DNA from 2 places in the Mucilaginibacter sp. cycad4 genome. Region 2 is predicted to be linked to the other one. Evidence: riboswitches for the same ligand, from Rfam matches in the RefSeq annotation. Region 2 holds a riboswitch; the other holds the start of a gene.

Region 1 (16,689 bases), 670 kb from region 2:
GAGAAAACCGCGTTAATGGCATCACAACCGCAGCTACTATCTGGGCTGTTGCGGCAGTAGGCATGGGTATTGGAGCCGGTTACTATTTAGCTGCCGGATGCGCCAGTATAATGATCCTGTTCATACTTTCCGTACTTCCTTCTTTTCAAAAGAAAATAGACTATTATAATCAATCCAAAACATTTTATATTAAATATCCGGTCTCGGTAAATGGTATCATCTTGTGCGAAAATATGATGACAGCTCATAAACTGAAATTCAAGATGGTTAAAAGAGTGAAAGATGGTGACTATATGCTTTTAACATGGCAGCTTCACGGCCCTTCAGTTAAAATGGATCTGTTCATCAATTCAATTAACGATATTCCAGCTATCGAACATTTTGAATTTTCATGATACAAATTGAAGCTGTCGTTCAGTTTGGAAAAAAAATAGCGGGTTTTTAGAATTAGAAAGGGTCATTGTTTAAAGTGCCCCTCTTAGGACTTAGACACAGTCCCTATATTGTGCATCACAGGGGACTACAATAGAATACTTAGAATATATTTTACTAATAATCAATGACATATATAACTAACAGTTGTTATTTCGGTACTCTTCATTTTTGATAACCCAAGCAGCTTTGTCTATCCCAAATTGAACCTCGAAAGCTTTTATCATCTCTAAATAATTGGATTTTAAAAATTCGTATGGAGGTATTTTGTCAAACCACTGTACCTCTGACCCGATACTTTCTGCTTGCCAATCCTTTGTTATATCCAAACCTATTCTATTCCATTTTACGATATTCTCAAGACATTCAATTTCGGCAACGACGATAGTACAAGAAAAATCTAAATCATCAGGGCACATTAAAATCGGGCAAATAGTTTTGGAATTCAAAGCCGGGAAAATTCTATTCCAAACAATTTTACTTTCTGCATCAATTTCCATAGCAAAAAGTAAAGTAGGTATAGTACCCTTGTACATTTCACCGGGGTATTTTAAATCCAGCAGCTCATCTAAAAATTCATCATCAATTTTTATATTTAGAAAATCAAAATACCCCTCATAATCGCTTTTGTCTATTTGGGTAGTTATTTCATTCATTATAAAAACTATTTATGAACTAATATAAAACAAAAAAACCGGCCAAATGTGACCGGTTTCTATGTGCGGAAGAAGGGACTCGAACCCCCACGCCGTGAAGCGCCAGATCCTAAGTCTGGTGCGGCTACCAATTACGCCACTTCCGCGTTTCTGATTTAACAGGCTGCAAAGATAGCGTTTAAAATTATACTTAAAAACATAATTTCCATTTTTTTTCTATCGTGCTCATTTAGTAGGAATTAATTTTTCACAAGCTCATTCATCAGTGGTTTAAAGTATGCCGGTGCATTCAAAAGCCGGCTGCCATACCATGAAAACATTTCACCGTCTACCAAAGCCACTTTAGCATTTGGTAAAAGCACTTTAAAATCGTCCATATGTTTTTGAGTAAATGGATACGGCTCTGATGATAGAAAAACAAGATCGGGATCAGCTGCGACTAAAGCAGCCACATCAATCTGCGGATAACGTTCGGCTTCGGTTACGTTGTTTAGCCCACATTTTTGCAGCATACTATCAATGAAAGTTCCCTTGCCGGCAAGCATATAGGGTTTGCGCCAAATGAGATAAGCTACGTTCAGTCTGTTTAAGGGAAGTTTTATACCGTTAAAGCGATCATTGATTTCCACGCAAAGCATGTTTGCCTGCCCGGGCTTACCTATAATATCACCAATGCAACCAATCATTTGCAAAGCCGAATCCAGATCAAATATATCACTGATCCAAACCGGGCATATATTCATTAATTCTTCTACCTGGAGGCGGTCGTTCTCTTCTTTATTGGCAATAATTAAATCGGGGGCCAGCGATCGAATTTTTTGGATATCAAGCTGCTTAGTCCCCCCTACTTTGGTGATTGATCTAAACGCATCTGCCGGACGGATACAGAATTTAGTAATGCCAATTACTTCAGCATTTAAGCCAAGGTGAAAAAGCAATTCTGTTTGTGAAGGGACAATGGATACGATCCGCTTAGGGATTCCGGAAAGTTCAACCTTTCGGCTTAGCTGATCCCGGAATACCGGCATGTTAAAACGCGTTCTTTTCGCCTCTAAACACGTTCCATACGGTTAGAAAGATGATCTTCATATCCAGCAGGAACGACCAGTTTTCAAGATACCAAACATCAGCCTCAACACGCTCAAGCATAGCCTGTGTGGTTTGGGTTTCGCCCCTTAAGCCTGACACCTGTGCCCAACCTGTAATACCAGGTTTAAGAAAGTGCCTTACCATGAAAGTATCAATAAGCTGCGAATATTGCTGTGTATGGCTTATCATGTGCGGCCTTGGACCAACTATAGACATATTGCCTAATATCACGTTAAAAAACTGCGGCAATTCGTCAATACTTGTTTTACGGATAAAAGCACCGGACTTGGTTATACGCGAATCGCCGCGTGTGGCTTGTTTTTTATCCGAATCATGATTAACCCTCATGCTGCGAAATTTGTAGCATTTAAATGGTTTATTATCCCTGCCCGAGCGCTCCTGTACAAAGAATATAGGCCCTTTTGACTCAAGTTTTATAATGATAGCCAAAATGGGGAATAGCCAGCTAAAAATAAACAGGATAACAAATATTGAAAAGCAAACATCAAACAGGCGTTTGATGGAGCGGTTCAGCATGTTCTCTAAAGGTTCTGGCCGTACTGATATTACCGGGATATGGCCGAAACTTTGTATAAACGTTGGTTTTTTGGCGTAGTCGTAATATTCGGGCACAAATTTAAACCTGATCAGGTTTTTATCCGCATCAAGCATCAACTGCTCTATTTTCTCTGCTTCAGAGTTTGGAAGCGTACAAAATATCTCATCAACCTTATTGTTAAGCACATAGCTTATACAATCATTAGTGCCGCCTAAGTAAAGGCTTTGGTCAAGTACACTATTCAATCCATCATCAAAAAAGCCAACAAGCTTATAACCGCGTTCGGGGTTTTGTTTAAAAAAGCTATATAGGTCTGACCCGATGCGGCCCCCGCCTATAATGATAACAGTACGTGTATCAATAAGCGTTGCACGGTCACTTTTACGGATACTCAGGAATATTAACTTCCATAAACCAAGCAGGAAACCGAATAATGCCAGCGAGTAAAAAAGATACTCGCGTGTTATAAAATACGCTTTGGTACCTATCAATATGATGATAGTGAAGCAAATAAAGCTTACAAACAGCAAATAGGTTTTAATTACGCCGCGATAAGTTTTAATGGAATCTTTATTGAGAACATGTTCATAAAGCCCGGTGATGTTAGCTGATAGCAGCCAAATGAGATTAAAAACTAATACAATAGGCAGGTACTGCCTGTTGTTAATCCAAAAAATATATGACCGGTCTTCGATGAAGTAAGAAATTACCATGCTCATATTAAGTATAATATAATCAATGGTAAGGTTCACTGCTTTAATAAAAGTAGCGTATCTGTGAATCATGTATATGTGCTTATGTAGTATGCAACCCTGCTAAAATTACTATAATTATTTACAAATAACAATGTCATAATTAAATGGAGACACGGTTACAAATGTATTATTTCCACAGCCACAAAATTAGAAATTAAGAAATTTATTCAAAATGAATTCTCTGTTAACAGTGAGAAAAAAATGATTTCTATGTGAAAAAAATAACTGTAAAAACAACATTTACAACCGTCCGTTTACAACATCCTTGTTTAAAATGCCTTTTATATCATAAATTACCGACGATGGTGTATGCTTTAAACTTGCATAATCTAAATCATAAAACTCGCGATGTGCCACAGCCATAACAATAGCATCATAAGCACCGCTTAACTGCCGGTAATTTTTTAGTGTAACGATGCCATATTCTCTTTTTACTTCATCCGGATCGGCCCACGGATCATATATTTCACATGCTGCATCAAAGCCATCGAAGCCCTTAATAATATCAATTACCCTGGTATTACGAACATCCGGGCAATTTTCCTTAAAAGTAAAACCGAGTACAAGGATCTTTGAGTTTTTAACTGAAATATCATTCTTCACCATAAGTTTAATGACTTCAAGGGCAACGTAGGTGCCCATGCCGTCATTAAGCCTCCGCCCGGCCAGGATAATTTCGGGATGATAACCCATTTGTTGGGCTTTTGCTGCAAGGTAGTACGGATCAACTCCTGTGCAGTGCCCGCCTACAAGGCCTGGTTTAAAATTCAGGAAATTCCATTTGGTGCCTGCCGCTGCCAAAACCGCATGAGTGTCAATATCCATGATATTGAATATTTTGGCCAGCTCGTTTACAAAAGCAATATTGATATCGCGCTGCGAATTTTCGATCACCTTACAGGCTTCTGCAACTTTAATGGCAGGGGCTTTATGCGTTCCTGCTTTTACTATTGACTGGTATAAGCTGTCGATAAAATCAGCGGCCTCGGGCGTTGAACCCGATGTCACTTTTAAAATATTGGTTAACGTGTGAATTTTATCGCCCGGATTGATACGCTCGGGCGAGTATCCTGCAAAAAAATCATTATTATACTGCAAACCCGATTCCATTTGTAAAACAGGTACACAAACCTCCTCGGTTACACCTGGATAAACCGTCGACTCATAAATAACCACATCCCCCCTCTTCAATACACTTGCAATTGATTTACTTGCCATGATAAGCAGGCTTAGATCAGGTCGGTTATGCTGATCGGTTGGGGTAGGTACCGAAACAATATAAACGTTACAGGAAGCAATGTCTGTTATCTGCGATGTAAAAGTGAGTCCCCTGCCCTCATCCTTTGAACCTAAAACCGCCGATAGTTCATCGGTACTGGTTTCAAGGGTACGGTCAAACGCGTTATTTAACTCATCAACCCGGCTTTGTTTAATATCAAAGCCTTTTACCGGATATTTTTTGGCAAATTCAACAGCAAGGGGCAATCCCACATAGCCAAGACCTATTATTGCAATATGAATATTTGCAGGAGCGCGAAATTTATTGGTGATCGGATTTGATTGATCAGACATTTAATTTAGTACGGTAGAATATGATAGATACCGGTAAAGTTAATCAAATATTACCAAAATCAGATGCTTCCCGAGCTAAAGAATAGGCGGCTTAGGCTAATCAAAATTGTTTCAGGCCGTATATATCTGATAAACACCTGTTATTGACCGGTTTTGTGCAGAACCTACGAGTAACGTGGTGATCTTCTTTTCAAGCATTAACTGCTCGGCATAGCCTACAAATTCTTCCTCATCAATAATAACCGGGTTAACGGTCATAATTTCGGCTATGGTTAAAGTTGAGGTATCAGGGTGTTTAAGCAAGGCCCTGCGAAGATCGCCATCTGTTACTACCCCCTTTATCCGGGACGCATCGCCTACTATAACCATACCTAACCTGCCTTCGGACATGCGCAGTAACAGGTCCATAAATGAGGCCTCTTCATTGATAAAAGGAAGCTTATCGGTACGCATCAGGTCTTTAACCTTTACCAGCAGTTTACGTCCAAGGCTACCTCCCGGATGAAAACGCGCAAAATCATGCTGCTGAAAGTTTCGCGACTCCATTAACGCTATAGCCAGGGCATCGCCCATAACCAGCGCCGCGGTAGTTGACGATGTTGGCGCCAGTTCAAGCGGGCAAGCTTCCCGTTCAACTTTTATATTAAGGTGATAACTGCAGTTTTTGGCAACGGTTGATACAGGGTTGCCTGTTATACCGATCATCACATTCTTATTCCACTTTAAATACGGGATAAGCTTCAGCACTTCGTCGGTTTCGCCCGAATAGGATATTAATAAAACAATGTCATTGGGGCCTACCATGCCCAAATCACCATGAAAAGCCTCTCCCGGATGTAAAAAAAAGCTTGGTGTGCCTGTGCTGGCCAATGTGGCAGCTATCTTTTTGCCAATCAGTCCCGATTTGCCAATGCCAATAACAACAAGTTTACCCGTTGATTTTAGTATGGCGTCAACAACTCTTGCAAACTCATCATCAATTAAACCGGCTACATGCTGCAGCGATTCTATTTCAATATCAAAAACCCTTTTTGCAATATCTTTCATGGATCCGGACATTCAGAAGAAAAAACTTACCCAACCAATGGTGCTAAAACCTTATCAAGTTCGTGCAGCTTAACCATGTTGGGGCCATCGCTCAGGGCATTATCAGGATCGGGATGCGTTTCTAAAAAATAGCCGTCGGCTCCAAAAGCCTTTGCTGCCAGCGCCATCATGGGCACAAAGGTGCGGTCCCCGCCGGTTTTTCCTCCTGCTCCGCCCGGGCGTTGAACCGAATGGGTACAATCCATACAAACCGGGTGGCCAAAAGCTTTCATATCGTAAATATTCCTGAAATCGACAGCTAAATTATTATAGCCATACATATTGCCCCGCTCGGTTAATATCACCTGCTTGTTGCCAGCTTCAATAACTTTTTGAGCGGGATAAAACATATCATGCCCCGAAAGGAACTGGGCTTTTTTTACGTTGACAATTTTACCTGTTTGGGCAGCTGCAACCAGCAGATCTGTTTGGCGGCATAAAAACGCAGGGATCTGCAAAATATCAGCAACCTCGGCTACAATAGCTGCCTGGAACGGTTCATGGATATCTGTAGTAACCGGTAAACCAAAGCGTTGCTTAACATTCAGCAGCATTTCCATGCCTTTCTCTAATCCCGGGCCACGGTATGAATGAATAGATGTACGGTTGGCTTTATCAAATGACGACTTAAATATCACCGGTACATTATATTTCTGTCCGGCTTCGGCTACTTTTTCGGCAACGGTATATAATAACTCCTGGCTTTCCATTACACAGGGACCAAGAATAAAGAACGGCTTTTGGCTTATTTGTTCAAACAGCATATTGTTAGGATCTATTTATCAGCCACAAAGATGATGATTTTTTTGAGAATCATACAGAAGGGCTATTCTCCCCGGGGCAAACGCGCATACGTGGGGTTAACAGGGTTAACACTTTTCAAAAAAACACTTATAAGGAATTCACAATCAACTATTTAATTTTTTACAGGGTTAACGCGTTCGGATATTTAAATGTGTTTGCCCTGTCCTTCCCCCCTTTTTTCATTCAAAAAAAATTTTGAAAAAATTTGCGTAAGTGATTGCTTACATATAAATTTGTAAGCAATCACTTACATATCATATTTGATTTAGATGAGACGAGATGTTTTCCAGGCCATTGCCGATCCAACCCGCAGGGATATCATTAACCTGATAGCCTTTAAACCCATGAACCTGAATGCCATAGCGGATAACTTTGATGTGAGCCGCCCCGCTATATCCCAGCATATAAAAATTTTAACCGAATGCGGCCTTATCGCTATTAAGAAACAAGGCCGTGAACGGTATTGCGAACCCCGGTTGAAACAGCTTGACGAAGTGGCCCAATGGGTTGAGCGTTACCGCAAGGTTTGGGAGGAAAAATTCGACGCTCTTGATAACCTGCTTGAAGAATTAAAAAACAATGATAAACCTTTAAAATAATCAATTATGACAAAGCAATTCTGGATCAATCTGCCTGTAAAAAATGTAAATGTATCAAAGGAGTTTTTCAGTAAACTCGGTTTCCGGTTTAATTCACAATTTGGGAACGGACCAAATTCTGCAGCCATGCAGGTTGGAGAAAAGGATGTTACCGTAATGCTTTTTGACGAAAGCACCTTTAAAGGCTTTGTCGAAAACTGCGGCCTGGCGGATACAACCAAAGGAGTTGAAGTTCTGCTGTCTATCGATGCGGAAAGCAAGGAAGAAGTTGATGAACTGGCCCAAAAAGCAGTTACCGCAGGCGGTAAAAGCAATCATAAACCCCGGGAAATGGATGGCTGGATGTACGGATGCCTGTTTACGGATCCCGATGGCCACAGCTGGAATGTACTCTACATGGATATGAGCAAAATGCCAGGGAGATAAAAAAGTAATTTGTCGCTAATACCCCCTTATCTCGTCGTTTTTGGACACTATTACCCCTTGCTATTGCCGCTAACTTTGAAATATCAAAAGCAACAAATTTTAACCAATAAAAACAAAAACCAATGGCAACATTTAAAGCAACCCAGAAAGTAACTCCTTTTTTATGGTTTAACGGCAACCTTGAAGAAGCAATGAAATTTTATACTTCGGTATTTAAAAACTCAGAAAGCGAAGTAAGCTCACTTACCGATCCCGGCAACGGCCGCAAAATGTTAGTCGGAACATTTCGTATAGAAGACCAGCAGTTTTTAGCGCTGGACGGAGGACCGATGTTCAATTTTTCGCCGGCTACTTCGTTTTATATAAACTGCAAAACCCAGGAGGAAATTGATTACCTGTGGGAAGCACTACCTGCAGGCGGCGGCAAAACCAGTCAATGCGGCTGGCTCGACGATAAATTTGGCGTTACCTGGCAAATTGTTCCTGAAGTTATGAGCGAATTACTTTATAACAACGAGAACCCTGAAAAAGCTAAAAGAGTTATGAGCGCCATGATGCAGATGACCAAAATGGATATCAAGCTTTTGCAGGAAGCTAACGATAACGATTAATCAATCACCTAAATAAAAAACACCATGATCACCACAAAAAATCAAACAGAAATTAAGGCCGAACCCGGTAAACAGGAGCTTTTTATAACCCGCGAATTTGAAGCACCGCGCGAACTTGTTTTCAGAGCTTTTACCGATCCTGAGCTTATTGTTAGATGGCTGGGCCCACGCGAACTTAAAATGCGCATAGATAAGTTTGACTGCCGCAGCGGAGGCGCTTACCGTTATATTCATACCGACCCGGCCGGTAATGATTACGGTTTTCATGGTGTGATCCATGACGTAACCGCGCCTGAACGTATCATCCAAACATTTGAGTTTGAAGGATTGCCCGAAAGCGGTCATGTTACTTTAGAAACTGCAAAATTTGAAGCGCTGCCAGGTAACCGCACAAAGGTAACTACACAATCAGTTTTCCAGTCGGCGGCTGATCGTGACGGCATGCTGCAATCAGGTATGGAACGCGGGGTAAATGATTCGCACTGGCGTTTGGATGAGCTTTTTGAAGCAGGAGAAATAAAATAAAAGCTAAAGCAGAACGCACAAAGCTAAGCTTCTGACTGGAAACAACAATCGTGTACTATTGCTTACCCTTCCTGATTGCTTCAAGTATCGTTTTCATTTTTTCCTTAGCTGCGGTTGAACTGATTTCATGCTTCATAACCATCAGGCATTTGCGGCACAGGCAATCGGGATAGGTTAAGCGGATATAATCGCGCTCCTGGTCGGTAAAGCTGATGCCCTGGCACTGGCACAACAGGATGCTGCCTACTTTGCATTCAAACGGCTCATTACACCGCGGGCAGTATTTATTTTCATGCTTTGTCATACTAAGTATATAAAACTACTGTGTATCCTTACGGATACACAGCAGTTAATTTATTTAAGCAGTTACATTGCTGATAACATTTTCACGGATAGCCTTTGCAGCTTCAACCATCTCTATTAAGGCCTTTCGGGTTTCATCCCAGCCCCGCGTTTTTAAACCACAATCGGGATTTACCCAAAGCTGGGCATCGGGTATTACCGCCTGGGCGCGTTTAAGTAAACAGATCATCTCTTCCCGGTTAGGCACGCGGGGCGAGTGAATATCATATACACCGGGGCCAATTTCATTAGGATACTTAAAATCGGCAAAAACATCCAGCAGCTCCATTTGCGAGCGCGACGTTTCTATCGTGATCACATCGGCATCCATGTCGGCTATGCTTTTAATGATATCATTAAACTCCGAATAGCACATATGCGTGTGGATCTGTGTACTGTCCTGAACGCCGCTTGCCGAAATCCTGAAAGCTTTAACTGCCCAGTCAAGGTAATTTGCCATGTCATCCCTGCGAAGCGGTAATCCTTCGCGAATGGCCGGTTCATCTATCTGGATAATCCTGATGCCGGCGCTTTCCAGGTCACAAACTTCGTCACGAATGGCCAAAGCTATCTGCGTACAGGTTTCGGAACGGGGCTGGTCATTGCGCACAAACGACCATTGCAAAATAGTCACCGGGCCGGTCAACATACCTTTCATCCATTTTGAGGTTAATGACTGCGCATAAGCCGACCATTTTACCGTCATGGACTGTGGCCTTGATACATCGCCATAAATAACGGGTGGTTTAACACAGCGGCTGCCATAGCTTTGCACCCATCCATTTTGTGTAAAGGTAAAGCCTGCCAGTTGTTCGCCAAAGTACTCTACCATATCATTACGTTCAAACTCGCCATGTACCAGCACATCCAAACCTATTTCCTCCTGCCATTTTATAGCCTTTTCTGTTTCGGCAGCTATCAGTTTATTATACTCCCCCGGGGTTATTGCACCTTTTTTTAATTGGGCCCGCCAGCTTCGTACTTCGGCTGTTTGCGGGAACGAGCCAATGGTAGTGGTAGCAAAAAGCGGCAGGTCAAGCAGTTGCTGCTGTTGCTCTTTCCGGGCAGGAAAAGCACTTATACGCTTTGCATCATTTTCGGTGATGGCGCTTACACGTTGTTTAACCGCCGGGTTATGGATCAATGCAGATGTTCGGCGGGCTTCATTTGCCTGCCGGTTTTTTGCCAGTTGATGCAGGCTGCTATCGCTCACCGCATCTTCCGATAATTTGCTGAGCAACACCACTTCGTTTATTTTTTGGCGCGCAAAAGCCAGCCACTGCTTAATTTCGGGAGTAAGCACTTCATCGTTGGTTTCATTTTGCAGATCGCATGGCGAATGGATCAATGAGCATGAAGGGGCTATCCAAACGCGGTCGGCACCTAACTTATCTTTCGCATTCTTTATAATGCCCAGTGAGTTAACAAAGTCATTTTTCCAGATGTTGCGCCCGTCAACAACCCCTAAAGAGAGGATAGTTTTTTGCGGCAAATGGGCTATCACATCATCTAATTGCTGAGGGGCACGAACCAGGTCGATATGTAAAACATCAACCGGTAATACTGTTGCCAATTGAGTATTATCGCCCAGGCGTTCAAAGTAGGTTGCCAGTACTATCTTCAGGAAAGGAAATTCTTTCTTCAATTGCTTATAGGTATCTTTAAATACCTCCTGTTGTTTTTCGCTTAAATCAAGCGCTAAAAACGGTTCATCAAACTGAACCCACTCGGCACCTAAAGCCTTAAGCTTATTCAGGATATCAAAATAAACAGGCAGCAGATTTTTAATAAGGTCTACCCTATCCAAACCAGCCTCTTTCTCTTTGCCCAGCAACAGGTACGATACAGGGCCGAGCAATACCGGTTTACTGACTATGCCCAACTGTTTGGCCTCATAAAACTCATCGATAACTTTGGTGGAGAAAAGTTTAAACTGCTGATCTTTATAAAACTCGGGGACTATGTAATGATAATTGGTATCAAACCATTTGGTCATTTCCATGGCTACCACATCCAACCCCTCTTTTTGATAGCCACGCGCCATGGCAAAATACAGATCGAGCTCGGTATTGCCCTTTTGCCCAATCACTTCATGATAGCGTTTAGGAATAGCGCCAAACATCAATGAATGATCAAGTACCTGATCATAAAATGAAAAATCATTTGAGGGGATCAGGTCAATCCCGGCTTCTTTTTGCAGCAGCCAGTTTTCTTCCCTGATGTATTTACCAACGGTAAGCACATTTTTTAAACCCGTTTTACCTGCCCAATAGTTTTCGCAGACTTTTTTTAATTCGCGCCGGCTACCAATACGCGGGTAGCCTAAATTTTGCGTTAGCATTTCTTTTAATTGATTAAATGAATAAATCGGTTAAAAGCCCTTTAAGCTAAGCTTCGTAATGTTTTGTGATATATAAAATATGGAGAGAATATATGGGCACAAGCCTGTCATAACGGGCTATGGACCCAAACAGGCAAGTAATCATAACCCTGACCAAAGCTTCATACCGCGAAAGCATTGTCAATTCAGTATTAGGCAGGTCTCCTGACTTGTAACATTTTTGCCGTCCTTCCCACCCCTATTTCATCGGGACAGTGGACATCACTGGCAAAAACCTTTGTGTTACTTACAGTTGCGCGACAGTTCGTGATTTGCACACGATTCCCTATTAATCTACAATTAAGTAAAACCTATACCGGTTGATGAAGTAAAGTAAAGAACTTATCAGGGCAAATATAAGGATATGCCGGCTGAATATCCAGGTTATTTTATTGGTGAAATCATAAGTCACACCATGGTCAATAAACACGTAAGCCTGTTAAACCCTCAAATTGTACCACTCCCGATGCAAACTGATCCTTACCTTTGGCAGCTTCTATGAACCAGAAAACACATTCAAACCCTCCAGGCTTTGGCTGGGCGGTGTTAACCACCAGCCTCGCCTTTGTAGTAGCACAACTTGATGTTTCGATCGTTAATATTGCATTACCTGAAATTGCAAAAGCATATCATGCCGGTATCAGCACCCTGCAATGGGTTATTGACGCATACACGCTTGCATTTGCAGTACTCATGCTATCGGCAGGCAGCCTCGGCGACCTATTAGGATCAAAAAAGATCTTCCAGATTGGCATGATCATTTTCGGCATTGCATCAGCAGGCTGCGGTTTGGCCCCTGACGCCATTACGCTTATCATTTGCCGTGTGGCCCAGGGAATCGGGGCTGCTATGATGATCCCAAGTTCGCTTGCATTGCTCAATCACCAGTTTGCACATACACCACAAACACGTACGCGGGCCGTAGGCTTGTGGACAGCTGCCGGAAGCGCCGCCATGGCGGCCGGCCCTACCATTGGTGGTTTACTGATCGCATTCAGCAGCTGGCGTTTCATTTTTATTGTTAACATCCCAATTTGCATAATTGGTTATATCCTGAGTTTTAAAATGGAGCAAACGGCAAAAACAAGCAAGAGGAGTTTTGATCTGCCCGGACAACTCACCTGGATGCTTTCGGTCACCACGCTCATTAGTGTAATTATTGAAATACCCCGGCTTGGATTAGGCCATGTACTCATCTGGGGAGGGCTTATTCTGAGTTCATTGATTTTCGGTCTTTTTTTATGGATTGAAAGGAAAACAGCACACCCTATGCTTCCATTCCACCTGTTCAGGTCAGGGAGGTTTAACGCGCTTTTAATACTGGGTGCGGTTTTAAACGGATCTTACTACGGCAGTGTTTTTATTTTAAGTCTTTATTTGCAAAAAGTACTTAACTATCCTTCTATTATGGCCGGGCTGGCATTTCTTCCGCTTACTGTAGGTTTTGTGATCTCCAATGTGATCAGCGGCCGCATCATTAACCGCTATGGCATCCGCACACCTATCATTGTTGGCCTTATTATGTTTGCCGCCGGCTTTGCAGGTTTATTCATAGCTCACGAGCACACTCCGTATCTTGAACTGTTCCTGCCTTTCCTGCTCATCCCGATGGGCATGGGCCTTGCTGTACCAGCCATGACCAATGGTATTTTATCAAGCGTGGATAAAACATTATCAGGAACTGCCTCGGCTATATTAAATACGGCAAGGCAAACAGCGGGGGCCATAGGTGTAGCCGTTTTTGGCGCAATGGCTGCAGGAGGCACACTGGCCATTTTAGGCGCCGTGTCAAAAAGCGCAGCCATATCCATTGGCTTAACCGCTTTCGCTATGTTATTAATTGTAAAAGGACTAAGAAAACAAAATCGCTGATATCATCACAACAAAATGAAAGCCGATAATTCCTTACCGGCTTTCATTATTCCATAAGGTTATATAAAACCCGGGGAATCTTATTCCTTATACAACTGCTACCTCAGCAGTTAAAATAACAGCCGCTTCTTCTTGTTTTTGGTGCGAAGCCCTCGCTTTGATGAAAAGCACCAATGTAACAACAGCCAATACCGCGAACGCTAAATAAGCGGTTCCTAATAACTGCTGATTTTTGATAGCCATAATATTTACAATTCCGTAGCTAAAAAATGAAGTGATGATATAAAGCGAGCCGCCGGTTACGCCGCTTGCAATACCCGCATTTTTTGAAAACCGGCCTAAACAGTAAGCAAATATATTATTGAATATAAAGCCCGATAACAGGTGAACCAATGCTGTAAAGGCCATTAGCGTAAATAAATTTGTTTTAATTCCTGATGTAAACACCATTAAAGCAGCAAAGCCTAATTGCAGGGCAAGCGCTACCGATACTTTTTTGATGAGCGGTTTCCTGATGAGGGTTTTTGAAATAATGCCGCCCGCCATCAATGATACCCCCGAAAGCAACGAACAATAACCGGTTACCACGGGCGACAAATGAAATACATGTTCAATTATAAAAGGACTGCTCATACCATACACCACCAACATGGCATAACTCAGGGAGATGAGGATGAGGCCCAGAGAAAAATCACGGGTTTTAATGGTGGCCAGGTAAACCTGCAGAATACTTTTGGCTTCGAACGGGTGATAATTTTTCAATGATTCACCACCGTATACCAACTCTAAAACAAGTAACGAAAGAGTGGCTATCCCCAGGAAAAGGAAGTTGGATTCCCAGCCAAAAGCAGCTTCAAGGTAGCCCCCGATAAAGGGTGCAACAATAGGCGCAGTTGCCCAGATGATAGAAAAGAGGCTGGTATAATGTTTAAGCTGCTCGCCCGAATACATATCTACAAAATATGCCCTCTTCCCTACCACTATAAGTGCTACGGTGATGCCCTGCAAAATACGCATAGCATAAATAAGCTCAATATTGTGGCAGATAGCTATGATGAAACTTGCAAATGCAAACACCAGTAAAGAGACAGTACCAATACGGTACCGGCCAAAGCTATCGAGCAAACTGCCAACAAACAATTGACTTACGCCCGAACTGATCATAAACGCGATGAGCGAAAGCTGAACGGCCGAATTATTGACAGCTAATTCCCTGGCCATGGAGGGCAGGGAGGGTATATAAATATCAGTAGCAAAACCCGAAAGCGGGATCAGCGCGAACGCTAAAATTGTGCTGATGCCCCTGTGGTGTTCTTTTATAAGTTTCATAGCTTAATATTAAAATTTAACAGATCGTAAAAACGGTATTGTTATGCGCTTTTTATTGAAAACAAAAATAGACTAATTGGTTTATTAAATGAAACCATTCAGTCTACTTTTAGCCATATTTACATTACTGTGTCAATCGCTGTTTAATCGGCTTATAAACTATACATTCATAAGATCAGTGTAAAAAAACCAACCTAAAGTTATACATTTACAAAAAGAACCTACAAATAAAACATTAATTAACAGACATTTATAAACAATAAAACACACAGTTAATTTTCACAACCAATCAACCGCCTTTACTTTTTTAAACCATTTAGTCTATATTTGCATATTAAATAACTGAAGATGAACAAAGGCGAGCAAAAAAGGCAATTCATTATTGAGCAGGCAGCCATTCTATTTAATGAAAGGGGGATTGCCGGCACCTCGGTTGATGAGGTGCTTGAAGTTGCCAATACCAGTAAGGGATGTTTTTACGGTCATTTTGAAAGTAAAGATGAACTGGCACAAGCCGCCGTCGATTACCTTTTAGGCAAACTAAACGACAGAAGGAACAACACAGTAAGCAAGCATAAAACCGCCATTGCCAAGATCAATGCCGCTTTAGACAACAGCAAAAACCCATTGAAAAGTTATATTGAAGGCGGCTGCCCAATAGTTAACTTTTCGACAGAGACGGATGATACTAACCCGGCCATCAAAAAAAAGTTAAAGGACATGGTTGACACCGCTATAGCAACCTATGCCAATATTATTCAGGACGGAATTGATAACGGAGAACTCTCAAACGCTATAAATCCTGTTGAGTTTGCAACGCGGATGATGCTTTCGATAGAAGGCGGCAACGCGATATGCAGGGTATTAAACAGCACAAAGCCAATGCAGATCATGATCAAAAGCCTGAAAACCGAACTGGCGTCATACGCCCTGGAAAAAGCATAAACACGCTATGGCTTCGCGATAGCCTCATTGATTAATTGTTCGGCCTGCGGGCTCCCCGGACCGGGAGCATCAAAGCTGAGCATTCTTCCTTCTTTGTCAATCAGTATATATTTTGGAATTGCATAGGCTATGTATGATTGTGCAACTATGCCGTCTTTGTCATAAAGCTGCAGCCAATCCGGCTTTTCTTCTTTGAGTGCATTCCTCCATTCCTTTTCCCCGTCATGTACGGCGATACTAACAAAAGCAACCTGCTGATTAGCTTTAAATTTGTCGCTTAGTTTTTTATATGCAGGCATCTCCTGGCGGCATGGCCCGCACCAGCTGGCCCAAAGGTCAATATAAACAACTTTTCCTTTAAAATCGGCCAGGCTAAAAACCTTGCCATAATCGCTGGGCAAAGTAAAAGCCGGAGCCGGTTTCCCAATTTGCACCTGCATCAGCTGTAGCTTTTTTTCGGTAAAATTACCGGCGATGTTATTTTTTAAAGCCGGGTTACTAATTGCGTCAATGAATACGCGCATCTCCTTTTGGGCAATATTCAACTTTTCAAGAGAGTTAGCACCACCAATTCTTTTTTCAACGTACCGGTTCAGATAATAGTCCCTAACCTTGCCGGTAAAAAGCTGTTTGATTTTTTCAAGGGGATAACCGGGCTGCTTTACCAATGCAGAATCGCGCAGCTGATCCAGGCGCTGTTCATAGAC
Region 2 (16,689 bases):
GAACTTTGCCATTTCAACAGCGATAACCCCGCCTAAGGAGTTGCCGATCAGTACTGAGTTTGGTTTGATATTGTATTGATAAATAAGTCTTTGCGCGTAAGTAACTAAAGTATCATTTAAATCAGGTTCAACCCAGTCGATAGTTGTTACTTCGTGCTCATCGTTAAGGTTGATATTGTTGTATACGCGCGTATCGGCGCCAAGGCCGGCAATCAGATAGATCCTGCTCATTAAAAATTAATAAGCTTTACTATTTGCTCAAGATACTGTGCGTCGGTTTCGTTGAACTGATCCAGCAGTTCACTATCCACATCAAGTACAGCCACTACTTTATTATCTTTAAACACAGGCACCACAATTTCCGAGCGGGAAAGTGAGCTGCAAGCAATATGCCCCGGAAATGCATCAACATCGGGCACAACCAGTGTCTTTGCTTGCTGCCAGGCCGCTCCGCAAACACCTTTCCCTAAGCCGATGCGGGTACAGGCTACAGGTCCCTGAAACGGCCCTAAAACCAGCTCATTTTCTTTTACCAAATAAAATCCCACCCAAAACCATTTAAACTGTTCCTTTAAAGCTGCAGCGACGTTTGCCATATTGGCGACCAAATCGGGCTCACCATAGAGTAAAGCCTCAATTTGCGGGATAAGCGCGGTGTATTGATCGGTTTTATCGGTTGATGTGGTAATTGTTAAATCCTCTGCCATGGTACAAAAGTAAGGATGTGGTATTGAAAGTAAATAAGGCAAATATCATATTTAATCTTTTATTTAGCATTTGCATGATTGTTAGCCTCACTATAATCCGCTACCGTAAGCTGTTTATTCCTTTTGCCCTGCTGGCTATGGCTATTCATCGCCTCCCATTGTTAATGCAAAAAGGATGCAGCTTTTACAAGCTTCTGGGCTCAGGCAAAAACGGAACTTTTGATCTTGAACCCGATTGGCAGCAATGGGGTTTATTGGCTTGCTGGGATAACCGCAAAGATTTCGATGAGTTTTACAGTAAATCTTTCGTAACCTCCTGGTGGAAAACATTGGGTGCCGAAAGCTGGACAATGCTTTGCCAACCCCTGCAAAGCCATGGAAGCTGGGATGGCAAAGAACCTTTTGGTAAGCCCGAAGCGAACGAGATCAATGGCCCTGTTGCAGTACTTACCCGCGCCACCATAAGGTTTAACAGGTTAAAGAATTTTTGGGCTAACGTTGACGCGGTTGCAGATATGATGAAATCTGTACCTGGGTACATCAACTCGTTTGGCATTGGCGAAGCGCCGGTATACAGGCAGGCTACATTTTCTGTTTGGGAAAGCCTGGATCATGTAAAAGCTTTTGCCTATAAAAGCCCTGAACATGCCGAAGTGATAAAAAAGACAAGAAGTGAAAGCTGGTATAGCGAAGAGCTCTTCGCCCGGTTTAAACCTGTTACAAGCTTTGGTACCATCAATGGAAAAGACCCCTTAAACGGTTTATTGGATAAATAAAAAAGACATGAGAATTATTGCAGAACTCCCGCACCTGGATTTTAAGATCTCTATCCTGAATATGAACAATAAATTTATTGTAAAGATAGAGCAGGGCTCCCTTGAGCAAAGTTACAAGATCCCCGAGATGGATTTAACCGACGGTGTTAACAGTGTTTTTGAATTACTTGATGACGAGTTTTTAAAGAAAGTAGCTACCCGCTTTAACGATATGCGCACCGATTATAAAGATGCATATTTCAGATACAATTATTGAATTAATCTTGTTAATAGTATTGATAATTAGATATTTATAAATCTACATTCCCTAAAACAAAATTTAATTTGGCAAGATGGTGCCTTTTGAGTAAATAATTCCTCTTGGTTTATTACTTATATGAATAAAAACTTGAATTATTATATATTAACATATTGATAAACAAGATATTTATAATATTAAACAAAATTTAATTTTGGACGGTATTTAGCCAAATAACACAAGGTTAAGCCGGTAAAAAGTCGCAATACCAAAAGCCGGAAGGCTTTGAGTCTGAAATGGAGGCACATGAATCATCAGCATTTTTTGGTGCGGCATATTCCTTAAAAATCTTTACGCTGGTTATATATTTTATTTCATGCGCAAATATCGGCCCCTTAAAAGTAAAGGTGTGAAACTCCCCGTTCTCGCCGCATACATCAACATTCTCAGGCAAAGCGTCAATTAGTTCTCTGCTGATTTCTTTTCCAACTATCCTTTCCAGGCGCTGCTGGGTACAGGCTATCACAGTTCCGAAACCGAGATCTAAAAACTCATTGATAAGCTCGCAAGTGTCTCGTTTCCACAATGGGTAAATACCGGTGAGGCCAGCTTCGCCTAACCGGGCATCACGATAATCCCGCAAATCCTGTAAAAATATATCGCCAAAAATTGAATGGGTTATGCCTTCAGTTTTAAAACGGGTCAAATGATGGCGCATCACATCATCGTACTCCTTCATACCGGGCATTTCGGGCAGGCGGATCTCGTACAATGGAATGCCGATAGCTTTAGCCTGTTTGATCAGCAACTCCGTCCTTACTCCATGCATCGAAATCCTGTCGGCCGCGTCATTAATGGTGGTTACAAGATACGCTATCTCAATCTCCGGATTTTGCAGGCAATAGTATAAGGCGAGGGCGCTGTCTTTACCGCCGCTCCAATTGAAGATGCACTTCATAAATAGTTATTGATTTAGTAAGTTAGCGAATTAGTGATTTCAATCTTTCAATAATTCGTTCACCAGCGCCGGCACGCCAATTGTAGCCTTTTCCTGGATCTTAATTAGGTTTCCCCTTACATTTACTGAAGGGATATTGGGATCAATAATATATTTCGGCACTTCAGGGTCAACATAACCTATCAGTCCCGCAGCCGGGTAAACTGCCAGCGAGGATCCAACAAGGATAAATAAATCAGCGCCGGCGCAGATCATAGCTGCCTGCTCTATCATTGGCACAGGCTCACCAAACCAAACAACATGGGCGCGCAATTGTGAGCCTAATTCACATTTCTCGCCCATTTTAATTTCCCAGCCATCAATTGGATAAGTAAGCTCCGGTTTGATACTTGATTGCGACCGGGTAATGATGCCGTGCAAATGTACTACGTTAGTTGAACCTGCCCTTTCATGCAGGTCGTCGATGTTTTGTGTAACAATGGTTACTTTATATTTTTCTTCGAGCGCGGCAAGGGCAAAATGCGCCGCGTTAGGCTTTACTTCCAATACAGTTTTACGGCGCTCGTTATAAAATTGCTGTACCATAACCGGGTTATGTTCCCAGGCTTCAGGGGTCGCAACATCTTCAATATTGTAGCCCTCCCACAACCCATCGCTGTCCCTGAATGTTTTTAAGCCGCTTTCGGCGCTGATACCTGCTCCGGTTAGTATTACTATATTTTTCATATTGAATTAAGTAGATGGCTGGTAGCCCACAAAAAAAGCGGATCGTTTTTCAACAATCCGCTTTAAATTTAAGTTCATTTATCTTATAAAGCCAATTGCTTTTTATCCTGCAAAAAAGTATACTTATTCTTAGCTAACTCAAAGCTACCAAAAAGTATCGCGCTAAACACAAATGTTCCGTATAGAAGATTGTATTCAAATGGTATGGCAGCTACTAATGATTGACCATAACCTGCAAGTGTATGCGGATACAATTCACCTGGCAAATCGGTGAGCAGCCAATGGATAAGCACCGGGGCTGTTGAAGCTAATAATATATTTAAAACATTAACTTTTTTAATCAAACTGCCAACCAAAACCATTAATGCAAAGCTTAAATACACCCAAAAGGTTACACTGTAACCAAATGTAATTGTTGATGTACGTAGATAGTTGATCACTAAATCAGTGAAAAATAAAGTCGCCAATACAACGATATAGCCTTTCCACTTGTCCTTAAAGTACACTCCTCCAAATAGGGCTATTGCCCCAACAGGGGTGAAATTATATAGTGATGGAAAATAAAGAGCAAGCACCCTAAATATCGCGGCTATTGCTATCATTATAATCAAAAACAGATTGCGGTTGGTGTTATCTTTTGCGGTCATGATTTTATATATGGCGTAAAATTACTTAATAATCCGTACAATAAACAAACGCTATTTAAATTGATACCTTGCGCCAAGCATAAAGTTAATACCGCGTGTATTGTATCCTAACCAGTCTACGTACTTAGTATCCAAAACGTTGTTCAGGTCGCCAAAAACATTTAAATTTTTTGTTGCTTTATATTCCAGGTGCAAATCAACCAGGTTGTAATGCTTCAGCGTAATCACACTTGATTCAAAGTTTATAAAAGCCAGATCGGTACGGTTGCCTGTATATTTGTAGTTAACGCCAACCTGAAAATCGTTTAAAACATCATAACTGATGTTGGCACCCAAAGTATTCTTAGGCCTGCGGTAAAGATTGCCGGTTTGTGCACCAGTTTCATCAGTAAGCTTACCTGTTACATAAGCGTAATATGCAGATGCATGAATTTTATTGTCGTGATATTTCAACTCGGTTTCAAAGCCTTTATCTTTTTGCTGTTGCCCGTTTGCATATTGACTATAAGGGGGGCCAGGCAGGTTTTTAAAATAGATGACATCTTTGGTATTGCGCTTGAAAAACTGGGTATTAAATGAAAGTGTATTCTTAACAATTTCCCAGTCAAAACCTGCTTCGTACGATGTAGTGATTTCAGGGTTTAATTTAGGATTACCATATTCTGAAAACAACTGGTATAATGAAGGAGACCTAAATGCAGAAGCTATTGTACCAAAGATCTTAAACTGATCAGCAAGGAATAATGATGGATTGATAGTGTAGGTAAACTTATCGCCGTATTTGCTATGATTATTATACCTACCACCCAATTCCATGTGGAAGATATCATATTTGAAAAACAACGATGTATATGCACTAAATATGTTATTAGCAGCATCGCCTGCTTTGATAATGCTTGCAGGTGACTGGTAAGCTGTCGACTCATACAGACTGTACTGGCTTGTGTTGCTGTATTTAAAGGCCGCACCACTGGTGATATCCAAATACTTATTCAATTCATAATTAAACACAGCTTCGGCATTGGTTATACGGCCTGTATTTTTCGTAACCTGGTGGGTTCCGCCATTATCGGATGGCAGGTTAGTAAAATTATTTTGGACTGTATTTTGTGACAGGTTCACATTAAGGTTACCTTTAGGCAAAATCCATTTTGCACCTACACCACCAAATAAGAATGTGTTTTTATAAGTGTAATCATTATCACTTATAAAAGCGCCATATGGTAAATCGCCCGTGTTATGGCTTACCTGCAGGTTTCCGTTCAGAATAAATTTTGATGAAATATACTGGTTCAGATTTACACTGGCCGAGCGTTGGTGAAAACCATCTTTCTTGAAACCACCTTTGCCCGTGGTATCTGTAGCTGCTGCAAAACCTTTTGAATCGGTATTTGAAAGGTTAATAGCTATACCTGTATTTTTTACCCGCCCAATTAGTGAGGCCGACTCTTTAAACGTACTGTAGCTGCCGCCGGTTAGCTGCAGGCCGCCGGTCAATCCTTGTTCTTTAGCTTTTTTGGTGATGATATTGATAACACCCGCTACAGCATCGGATCCATATAGTGTTGAACCGCTTCCTTTTAAAATCTCGATATGATCTACCATGTCCAGCGAAAAGGCGTTAAGGTCATAACTTCCATCGATGCCCGAAGCATTGTTTACCGGGAAACCATCAACAAGCACGAGCGTGTTACCTGACGAAGCCCCGCGCAGGAAAACCGAAGTGCTGATGCCAGGGGCGTTATTTGCACCTGAAAAAGTTATACCGGCAACGGTATTTAATAATTGAGGTAATGATTTGCCCTGCGATTTATTGATCTCATCCGCAGAGATTATGGTAACAACGCGGCCAATATCTGACAGCTTTTTGGGCGACCGGCTTGCAGTTACTACTACCGTATTTAATGTGCGTGTGGTATCCTGTGCGTATGCGCTTGTGGCAGATAAACCAACTGCTAATAAGCCGAAACCCAAAGTAATTTTAGCGTACTTTTTTTCCATGTATAATGTATATGTGTAAAATAATAATGCATACGAAATAGCATACACGGAAATGAATAAAAATGAAAACACGCCAAATGAAGAGCATTCACATCCAAGCTTCAATCCCCGAAAGCTATGAATAACATATAATGCCTTGGCAGGTCTTCTGACTTACTCCCCTTTTTGCCTGGCCTTCCCTCCTGTTTACAGAAAGTGACCTTATAGATTTGGCAACGGTTACGGAGCTTACAGCTGCGGGACAGTTACGGACTTACACCGTATTCCCTTTTAATTCATTAAAAAATAGTTTAATGAAACCTAAAGCGCTGCAAAAGTACAATAAGTATCTGTTAACCTCAAACTACATAACTATATTTATCATGATGAAACATTGCTGCATTTTATTATTGATGATGAGCGCACTTGGCAGTTTTGCCCAGCAACCTGATACCATTTTTCTGAAAGGCTTACTATATAGCCATCCCGAACTATTTTCAGGCATTTTGAACCATCCTGCACAAAACGAAATACAGATCATGTATACCCGGATCGACAGGGATAAAGACAATGTTCCGCACTTTACTTCATACAGCTATCGCCTTAATGCGCGTCATTATTTTTACCCGGCAAGCACGGTAAAGCTTCCTACAGCCATATTTGCCATTGAAAAATTAAACGAGTTAAAAATAAAAGGCTTAAGCCGCAAATCGGTCATGATCACCGATAGCGCATTTGCCGGCCAGACTAAAGTTAAAATAGATACATCATCCTCAACAGGTTTGCCGAGCATCGAAAACTATATTAAAAAGATCTTGCTGGTAAGCGATAATGATGCATATAACCGGCTCTACGAGTTTGTCGGCCGTGCTGAGGTTAACCAGAAGCTTAAGAAATATCATCTTAACAACACCCGTATTGTGGGCAGGTTAGCCATCGGCGATGCCGGTGAGAGTACAAGACATACCAATCCCATCGATTTTTATGACGATGGCAGGCTGGTTTATCATAAGCCGGCATTATATGATGTTTTGAATTATCCTATGCACCTTGAAAATATGCTGCAAGGCAAAGCTTATTTAGATAGCAGCGACCGGCTGGTTAATAAACCGCTTGATTTTTCTGAAAAGAATGTTTACCCCCTTGCTGATCAGCAAATGGTGCTTAAGCGATTGCTGTTCCCCGAAACTTTCCCGAAAACACAGCGCTTTAATTTAAAGCAGGACGACTATCGCTTCGTTTACCGTTATATGAGCACCTTCCCTACCGAAAACACAAAACCCACCTATAACCGGCCTGAATATTTCCCTGCCTATTGCAAGTTTTTGTTTTATGGAGGTGACAGCACCGCTATTATTAACCCCGATATCAGGATCTTCAATAAAGTTGGTGATAGCTATGGTTATGATATTGACAACGCCTATATCGTAGATTTTAAAAACAAGGTGGAGTTTATGCTCAGTGCCGTTGTACAATCAAACGAGGATGGGATCCTGAACGATAATAAATATGAATACGCTACCGTATGCCTGCCTTTCCTGAAAAATCTTGGCCGGGTGATATATCAGTATGAATTAAATCGCCCTAAAAAGCACCTGCCCGATTTAACTAAATTTAAATTCACCTATAGCAAAAAGAAATAAAATTCACTTCAGGAAAACTTAGTGGCGCAATGGGTGTTTTAAAAACGACAACTATTTAAAAACCTATGGCAACTACAATAGTAAAATATACCGACAACTTCCCCGTGCTTTATGGCGATGACCGCATAAACCTGAACTGGCCCGAACGCTTTACCTCTATTGCAGGTGGCATGAAACTCGGTTTTTCAGGCTTTAAAAACATTTTCAAAAATCCGTTTGCAAGTATCGTAAAAATAGGCGCCGGTGGTTACTTGTTAAACCGGGGCATTACCGGGCATTGTGAGCTTTATAAACGCATTGGCAAGCTATCAACCAATCCCATAAATGTAAATATCCGCTCGTCTTTTGTAGTAAATAAACCTCGGCAAAAGGTTTACGCATTTTGGCGCAAACTTGATAACCTGCCCCTTTTTATGAAACACCTGGAAAGTGTGGAGGTCATCGACTCAAAATACTCGCATTGGGTGCTCAAATTACCTAAAAACGTTGCTACGGTTAGCTGGCATGCTGAGATTGTTCATGACGAACCTAATGAAGTAATCGGGTGGAGCTCCCTGTCCGATTCAATGATCAATAATGCCGGTAAAGTACGCTTTCAGGATACTGTTGACGGGCAAGGCACCATTGTTGATGTAGTGATCAGTTATCAGCCCCCGGCAGGCGGTGTAGGCGCAGGCATAGCCAAAATACTAAACCCGGTATTCAAAAACATGGTTGACAAGGATATCCAGAATTTTAAACAGTATATGGATATTAATAACGATCCGGATGAGTTTGTTGAGGTGATTGTTGTTAAATAATAAAATTACGACATTTATTCCAAGGTGTTATTAGCTTTCATTTCCTTTTAAATTTTGATTTAAGTTTTAGAAAACGCCGTTCGTAAAGGTAATATGATAATAAAGGGACAGCAATCAAACCCAATAGATTGTAAGGAAATATGCTTAATGGCATTTTACTATCCCGGCCGGTAAATAACTGTTGCCATATGTATATGCCATACGATAGAATACCAATAAATGACAGTAATTTATTGTTTAATACTTTAAAAATCCAATCATTTGCCGGTACGATATTGCTTAAAATTAAATAGCCCGTAGTTAGCGAAATCACCAGGTTTACGTACAGTGATCTTAAGGAGTAAAATTCGTCAAAATGCAATCCAAACATCAATATTATAGCCAAAATATTGCCAGCTACCTTTGTTTGTTTGAGCCAATTTACATTCAAAGTTCCTTTAGAGGCAACCAACGCAAAAAAACAGCCAACACCAATTGACTGAAATTTTATAAAATAATGAGTAAAACCGTAAATAATGCCACGGTTCAAAACCGGAACAAACTGTTGCACCGTACACAATAGCGGCAATGCGAATACAATGCTGATAATGATATAATAAAATGCAGTTCTGTTGATCTTTAAAATAAAAGGAAAAAGGAGATAAAATTGTTCCTCAACCGATAACGACCAATAGTGACTGAAGTAATAAGTGAAATCATGGCTCCGGAAATAGCTGAAATTCATTAGATATAATGCTGAACCTGCAAATTGAACCCACGAAATGTTTAATCTGTAGAAATGGTTTAATAAAAACACCACCCCGATATACAAATAGGCTAAGGGAAAAATCCTCAAAAGGCGCCTTATATAAAACCTTTTTAACGACAGGTCACCGGTCGCTTCTTTTTCTTTTAGACATAAGCTTGTGATTAAAAAGCCACTGATGACAAAGAAAATGTTTACCCCTAACCCTCCGTTGAATACGGTGGTATAAAAATAACTATCAGATAATTGAAGGTGATAAAATATAACAAGGATAATTGAAATGCCCCGAAATCCGTTTAAGGAGTGATAATAATTGCTGCGCAATAAATTAGATAAGGCAGGCTGCCCCTCCTTGTTTGATGTCATACCGTAAAAATAGCCACTCAAACAATTAAATTAAAACAAAAAAAGGCCGCAATTTGCGGCCTTTCATGCATTTACAATGCGATATTATTTTACTGCATCAACAACTGCTTTGAAAGCATCAGGGTTGTTCATTGCTAAGTCAGCTAATACCTTACGGTTTAAGCCAATTTCTTTAGCGGCTAATTTACCCATTAACTGAGAGTAAGAAATTCCATGCTGACGGGCACCAGCGTTAATACGTTGGATCCATAAAGCCCTGAACTCTCTCTTTTTGGTTTTACGGTCGCGGTAAGCGTACTGTAAACCTTTTTCAACTGTGTTTTTTGCAATGGTGTATACCTTGCTACGTGAACCCCAATAACCTTTGGCGAGGTTCATGATCCTTTTCCTGCGTCTTCTCGACGCTACTGCGTTAACTGAACGTGGCATCTTGTGTGTTTTTTGGTAGTGAGTGCCTGCATCTCGTGTGCCGGACTTAAAACTCTAATACCTGGTTTTAAAATTTGTGAATTACTTTCCGATACAAAGCATACGTTTTACGTTACCCATGTCGGCATCAGATACTAAGCTGGTTTGACCAAGGGCACGCTTACGTTTTGTCGACATCTTGGTTAAGATGTGGCTTTTGTATGCGTTTTTTCTTGCGATTTTACCGGTTCCAGTAAGCTTAAAGCGCTTTTTAGCACTGGAATTGGTTTTCATTTTTGGCATAACTCTATTTATTTGTGTTAGATATTAACGTTTCTCAACGTTTTCTTTTAAAGCATCTGTACAATTATAAATGAACAGATGCACTTTTTGTGTTATTTTTTCGCGGCCTTTGGAGCAAGGGTTAAAAACATCCTTTTTCCTTCAAGCTTAGGTAATTGTTCTACTTTACCTACTTCTTCTAATGCCTGGGCAAAACGAAGTAATAAAATCTCGCCTTGTTCTTTGTAAACAATGGCGCGGCCTTTAAAGTGTACGTAAGCCCTTACCTTTTCGCCGGCTTCCAAAAACTTAATGGCATGCTTTAATTTAAATTCAAAGTCATGGTCGTCAGTGTTCGGTCCGAAACGGATTTCTTTAATAACCGTTTGCTTGGCATTGCTTTTTATCTCTTTAAGCTTTTTCTTCTGCTCGTAAATAAACTTGTTATAGTCAGTTACTTTACAAACCGGTGGTACGGCGTTTGGAGATATTTCAACCAGATCCAGTTCCTGCTCCTGTGCAATTGCAAGGGCATCTCTTAATGAGTAAACTCCCTGCTCTACGTTATCACCTACAAGGCGAACTTCCTGAGCCCTAATGAATTGGTTTATGTTATGTTCGGCTTCTTTTTTCTTAAAAGGAAGCCTTGGTCCTCTATTGAAAGGTTTGTTTAATGCCAAGTTATACTGTTATTTCTTTAGTTATCTGTTCTTTAAAATCTTCAATGCTCATACTTCCCAAATCACCGGTACCGTGTTTACGTACAGAAACCAGCCCTTCGGCAGCTTCTTTTTCGCCCACAACCAGCATGTAAGGGATTTTTTTGACTTCAGCATCTCGTATTTTTCTGCCTATTTTCTCGTCCCTGAAGTCGATTAGCCCGCAAATATCGGAATCTTTTAATATATCAGAAACTTTTTTTGCATATTCTTCATATTTTTCTGATATGGGTAGTATAATGAACTGCTCGGGCGATAACCACAGCGGGAAATTACCTGCGCAATGCTCAATTAATACTGCTATAAAGCGCTCCATCGAACCAAATGGCGCCCTGTGGATCATTACCGGGCGATGCTTTAAGTTGTCGCTGCCAGTGTACTCCAGTTCAAAACGCTCGGGCAGGTTATAATCAACCTGTATGGTACCCAACTGCCATTTACGGCCAAGAGCATCTTTTACCATAAAATCAAGCTTCGGCCCGTAAAATGCGGCTTCACCTAATTCAACAACGGTAGTTAATCCTTTTTCGGCAGCCGCTTCAATGATCGCGCTTTCGGCTAAAGCCCAGTTTTCATCTGTACCGATGTATTTAGCCTTATTTTCCGGATCACGTAATGACACCTGTGCAGTATAGTTTTCAAAGCCTAAAGCTTTAAATACATATAATACAAGGTCAATTACTTTTTTAAACTCATCCTTCACCTGGTCCGGACGGCAAAATAGGTGGGCATCATCCTGAGTAAAGCCACGCACGCGGGTTAAACCGTGCAACTCGCCGCTTTGCTCGTAACGGTACACAGTACCAAACTCAGCAAAACGTACCGGCAGATCTTTATATGAACGCGGTTTTGTTTTATAGATCTCACAATGATGCGGGCAGTTCATTGGTTTCAGGAAAAACTCCTCTCCTTCCTGCGGTGTTTTTATCGGCTGGAACGAGTCGGCGCCGTATTTCTCGTAGTGACCGGATGTTACATACAGGTTTTTATGACCGATATGCGGTGTAATTACCTGCTCATATCCTGCTTTAACCTGTGCCTTTTGTAAAAAGCTCACCAGGCGTTCGCGCAATGCAGTTCCTTTAGGTAACCACAATGGCAAGCCCATACCTACCTTTTCTGAAAAAGCAAATAACTCCAATTCTTTACCCAACTTACGGTGATCGCGCTTTTTAGCTTCTTCGATCATGTGGAGGTACTCAGTAAGTTCGCTGGCCTTAGGGAAAGTAACGCCGTATATACGGGTTAACTGTTTGCGGGTTTCATCGCCACGCCAGTATGCACCGGCAAGGCTCATCAGCTTAACCGCCTTTATAAAGCCTGTGTTAGGGATATGAGGCCCGCGGCACAGGTCGGTAAAATTGCCTTGTGAATAAAAAGTAATAGCACCATCGGGCAAATCCTTGATCAGGTCAAGCTTATACTCGTCACCTTTTTCGGTAAAGTATTCAATAGCATCAGCCTTGCTTACCGGTTTACGGATGTACTCCTCTTTGGTTTTAGCAAGCTCAATCATTTTATCTTCTATCTGCTTAAACTCGTCAGAAGATAAAACCTTGTCGCCAAAATCAACATCGTAATAAAAACCGGTTTCAATTGCCGGACCGATACCAAATTTAGTACCCGGATAAAGGGCTTCCAAGGCCTCGGCCATTAAGTGGGCCGATGAATGCCAGAAAGTTGATTTGCCGTCAGCATCGTTCCAGGTCAATAATTTAACGTGGGCATCCTGCTCAATAGGGCGGCTTGCGTCCCAAACCTGTCCGTCAACTTCGGCTGCTAATACGTTGCGGGCTAATCCTTCAGAAATCGACTGCGCGATTTGCATAGAAGTGATCCCTTTGTCATACTGACGAACGGATCCATCAGGAAGTGTAATGTTAATCATCTACAACTATGATTTAAAGTTTTATAAAATTACGTTTAAACGGTCACCTACAAAGTGACCCTCATTTTGTGGGTACAAAAATAGAATTTTAAATAGCATTTAACATCAAAGCAGTTTCAAATTTTTAATGGCGCAAAAAAGGCACCCTTACTTTCATGTCAATTGAAACAAGGATGCCCTCGATTATTTTATAATAAAAAACCTATTTAAAAGCCTCGTTCGAAGGATTGGAATTGACTGATGTTTCCTTAACCTTAAACTCAATTGGTTGTCCAACCAGGATTGTTTTTATGGAGAATGGAATTTTAATCCCCCCGTTTATACCCTCATAGTTGCCAAATTCAACCGACAGGTCATTTGCACCTTCAATAGTTTGCTTAAGCTTTAACCCCGTTTTTTGGCTGTAATAATTATGGACATGAACATCGGTACCTATATTGACATCGACCCCGTAAGCGAGCTCACCGTTTACAACACGCAATATGGGCTGTAAGGTCATATTTTGGTTTATGCGTTCGTAATCAAGTTCAGGGAACGGACGGCTTTTAAGTTTGATCATTTTTTTACCTGCATCATCAAGCTGCACATCCCTGTTAACCTGCCTGGCTTTTATGCTGTCGCCATTAAGCGTTACGTGGGATACAACCAGGTTATTATATGAAGGTACTATTGCTTCCTGGAAATACTTATCAGGCATTTTGTACCGGGTCACCAGTTGAACTTCAGCACCTTGTACATTACCAACTGCCGATGTTTGCAGGTCGTGAACGTTCTTTAGCTTATCGGCACCGCCAATGGCATCCAAATACGCTTTGATAACGGTACCTGCAGTTGTGCCCTGTGGAATTGGCAACCCGCTGTATGAGTTGTTTTCGGGGTTAATATCGGGCAGGGTATGGTCAGGATCGATAGTGGCATAAGCAATTTTTGAGGTTGATTTGTATGGGAATGTCCAGGTATCGCCGCGCTGCCAGATCTCAGCCGGGAGTTTTACAGTGCCGGTTTTTCCGTTCTCTTCTTTAATAGATATAGTAACAGGCAATGCCATTTCTTCCAGGTTCACAATGGTGATCATGGCGCCCTTTGCGGCATCATTATCAGGATATGAAATATCCTTTATACCCTGGTCAACTTTCCATGTGGTGAAAAACCATTCGTTCCAAAACCAGCTCAGGTCCTCACCTGCTGCATTATCCATCGTATGGAAAAAATCCCATGGAGTTGGGTGTTTAAAAGCCCAGCGTTTGATGTAGGTTTTAAATGCATAATCAAAACGTTCCTCACCTAAAATCTGTTCGCGTAAGATAGTTAAACCTAACGCTGGTTTTTCATAAGCGGCAACTGCTAAAAAATCTTCCTGTATTACATCAGGTACATTCATAATGGCCTCGGCACCGGGGCTGAATAAAAAGCCGGCGCTTTTTTGCTGATCGGGCTTTTCGTAGTATTCGCCTTTGTTAAATACCTTGGTATCAACATTATTTAAAAAGGTATTAAAACCCTCGTCCATCCAGGCGTATTTACGCTCATTTGAGCCAACTATCATCGGGAACCAGTTATGGCCAAACTCATGATTGGTAACTTCCCATAAACCTCCGTTTTGATTATTTGAACCACAAAATACTATACCGGGATATTCCATCCCGCCTACTATACCAGCCACGTTGGTAGCAACAGGATAGGTATATTCAAACCATTTATCGCTATATAATTCAATGGCGGCTTTAACATATTCGGTTGAGCGGCCATAAGCGTTATTCCCTTTAGCTTCCACCGGGTAAACAGATTGCGCAAGCGCTTTTTTACCGCTTGGCAAATTGATCCGCGCCGCATCCCAGATAAATGCTTTTGAAGCTGCCCAGGCCACATCACGCGCATTTTTACACATGAAATGCCAGGTAAGCGTTGGCTTTTTCGGGTAATCATTATTGAGTAAAATATCGGTCGAATCTTTAATGGTAACTGTTTTATCGCTTTTACGCGCTTCGGCCAAACGGTTTATCGAGGTGGGTGATAATACTTCGGCGGGGTTAAGCAGCTCACCCGATCCTGCTACGATCAGGCTTGCAGGTGCGGTAATGGTATAATCAAAATTACCATACTCCAGGTAAAATTCGCTTGCGCCAAGATAAGGTATGGTGTTCCATCCGGTTACGTCATCATAAACTTCCATGCGCGGGTACCACTGGGCAATTTCATAGATCCAGCCATTTTTAGTGTGCTGCCGGCCCATCCGGTCGGTACCATATTCAGGAACATCAAAACCATATTCAATCTTGATCTGCAATTTGTTTCCGGCTGCACGTAACGAATCTTTCAGCTTGATCTGCATGCGGGTATCGGTGATCAGGTAATCAGCTTTCAGCGTTTTGCCTTTGTTGATGATATAAACCGATTTTATTTCGGCACCCTTTGTATATGATTTATTTGCGAACCTGCCTCCCGAAACATTGCTCGTGGCTTCGGCACGTGAGTCATCCTTGTAAATATTCTGATCTACCTGGAGCCATAAAAAGCCAAGTGCATCCGGGCTGTTATTGGTATAAGTAATTAAAGTACTGCCTTCTATCCGGTGTTTAGCGGTATCAAGCGTTACATCAAGTTTATAATCGGCCCGGTTTTGCCAGTATTTCGGGCCAGGAGCACCGCTGGCCGATCTGAACTCAGCTCCCCTTTCAGGGTAAAATATGGGGTTAAATACTTTATGCTGATCATACTTAGGCGCTGCCTGATCTGCATTTTGGGCATTTACTTCACCGGCATAAAAGCCTAAAACCAATAACAACGCGGCTTTGTAGAATTTCATTAATTGTGTTTTAATTGTGAGGGAAAGATATTAAAATATATTTGAGTTGAAACGTAATTGCTTGGTTACGTAGTATCAGGCTTGTTTTTTTATAACAGCCCCCTCTAAATCTCCCCCCGGAAGGGGAGACTTCTAAGGCCCTCCCTTCCGGTGAAGGTTGGGTGGGGCTTAGCGGCAATTTGATTTGCTCCCATGTTGCAAACCATTCCCTATTTTTTATATTTTTGCGGATGATTTGCGGCATATGCAGCCGTTTATCACAGCCCTATAAATGAATATATCAGTTGTAGTACCTCTTTACGATGAAGTAGAATCGTTACCCGAATTAACCTCATGGATTAGCCGGATAATGGATGAAAACCGTTTTACTTACGAGATAATTTTGGTTGACGATGGCAGCAAGGACGGATCATGGGAAATGATCAGAAAACTGCAAACCGGCAATCCTTTTATAAAAGGCATTAAATTCAGGCGTAATTACGGTAAATCTGCAGCCCTTAACACAGGATTTATTGCCGCCAAAGGCAACGTGATAATTACTATGGATGCCGATCTGCAGGATAGCCCGGATGAAATCCCTGAACTTTACCGCCGGATAACCGAAGAAAAATACGACCTTGTTTCGGGCTGGAAAGCAAAAAGGCACGACCCGCTCAGCAAAACCATACCAACCAAGCTATTCAACGCGGCCACCCGCAAAATGAGTGGAATTAACAACCTGCACGATTTTAATTGCGGTTTAAAAGCTTATCGGAATGTTGTGGTTAAAAACATCGAGATCTATGGTGAGATGCACCGTTACATCCCGGTGCTTGCCAAATGGGCAGGTTTTACCAAAATTGGTGAGCAGATTGTTGAGCACCGCCCCCGTAAATATGGCAAAACCAAGTTTGGCTTAAGCAGGTTTATCAATGGCTTTCTCGATCTGCTTTCGATATTCTTCGTAGGTAAATTTGGCAAGCGCCCTATGCACTTTTTTGGTACGCTGGGCACATTGAGC

The links. A riboswitch is a leader RNA that binds a small molecule or an ion and turns the genes downstream of it on or off. The one in region 2 is predicted to bind cobalamin.
Region 1: linked by a shared signal. The riboswitch ahead of metE (5-methyltetrahydropteroyltriglutamate--homocysteine S-methyltransferase) and the one ahead of SNE26_RS08730 (TonB-dependent receptor domain-containing protein) in region 2 are both predicted to bind cobalamin.

Annotation. Positions count from the first base shown of each region.
Region 1 is NZ_CP139559.1:2,817,766-2,834,454, forward strand. It holds gene SNE26_RS11240 (MgtC/SapB family protein) at 1-395, shown strand, start outside; gene SNE26_RS11245 (hypothetical protein) at 573-1,088, opposite strand; tRNA gene SNE26_RS11250 (tRNA-Leu) at 1,153-1,234, opposite strand; gene SNE26_RS11255 (helical backbone metal receptor) at 1,328-2,116, opposite strand; gene SNE26_RS11260 (undecaprenyl-phosphate glucose phosphotransferase) at 2,118-3,521, opposite strand; gene SNE26_RS11265 (nucleotide sugar dehydrogenase) at 3,732-5,063, opposite strand; gene SNE26_RS11270 (KpsF/GutQ family sugar-phosphate isomerase) at 5,175-6,110, opposite strand; gene kdsA (3-deoxy-8-phosphooctulonate synthase) at 6,137-6,913, opposite strand; gene SNE26_RS11280 (metalloregulator ArsR/SmtB family transcription factor) at 7,223-7,552, shown strand; gene SNE26_RS11285 (VOC family protein) at 7,559-7,978, shown strand; gene SNE26_RS11290 (VOC family protein) at 8,101-8,589, shown strand; gene SNE26_RS11295 (SRPBCC family protein) at 8,614-9,114, shown strand; gene SNE26_RS11300 (cysteine-rich CWC family protein) at 9,170-9,418, opposite strand; gene metE (5-methyltetrahydropteroyltriglutamate--homocysteine S-methyltransferase) at 9,473-11,797, opposite strand; cobalamin riboswitch at 11,974-12,166, opposite strand; gene SNE26_RS11310 (MFS transporter) at 12,335-13,708, shown strand; gene SNE26_RS11315 (MFS transporter) at 13,796-15,037, opposite strand; gene SNE26_RS11320 (TetR/AcrR family transcriptional regulator) at 15,386-15,982, shown strand; gene SNE26_RS11325 (TlpA disulfide reductase family protein) at 15,988-16,689, opposite strand, start outside.
Region 2 is NZ_CP139559.1:2,143,647-2,160,335, reverse strand. It holds gene SNE26_RS08765 (alpha/beta hydrolase) at 1-231, opposite strand, end outside; gene SNE26_RS08760 (GAF domain-containing protein) at 231-707, opposite strand; gene SNE26_RS08755 (DUF3291 domain-containing protein) at 782-1,483, shown strand; gene SNE26_RS08750 (hypothetical protein) at 1,491-1,739, shown strand; gene SNE26_RS08745 (diphthine--ammonia ligase) at 1,966-2,679, opposite strand; gene SNE26_RS08740 (NAD-dependent deacylase) at 2,719-3,405, opposite strand; gene SNE26_RS08735 (DUF6580 family putative transport protein) at 3,489-4,052, opposite strand; gene SNE26_RS08730 (TonB-dependent receptor domain-containing protein) at 4,104-6,053, opposite strand; cobalamin riboswitch at 6,174-6,372, opposite strand; gene SNE26_RS08725 (serine hydrolase) at 6,347-7,675, shown strand; gene SNE26_RS08720 (SRPBCC family protein) at 7,741-8,475, shown strand; gene SNE26_RS08715 (acyltransferase) at 8,513-9,586, opposite strand; gene rplT (50S ribosomal protein L20) at 9,671-10,015, opposite strand; gene rpmI (50S ribosomal protein L35) at 10,097-10,297, opposite strand; gene infC (translation initiation factor IF-3) at 10,390-10,956, opposite strand; gene thrS (threonine--tRNA ligase) at 10,958-12,883, opposite strand; gene SNE26_RS08690 (M1 family metallopeptidase) at 13,086-15,689, opposite strand; gene SNE26_RS08685 (glycosyltransferase family 2 protein) at 15,961-16,689, shown strand, end outside.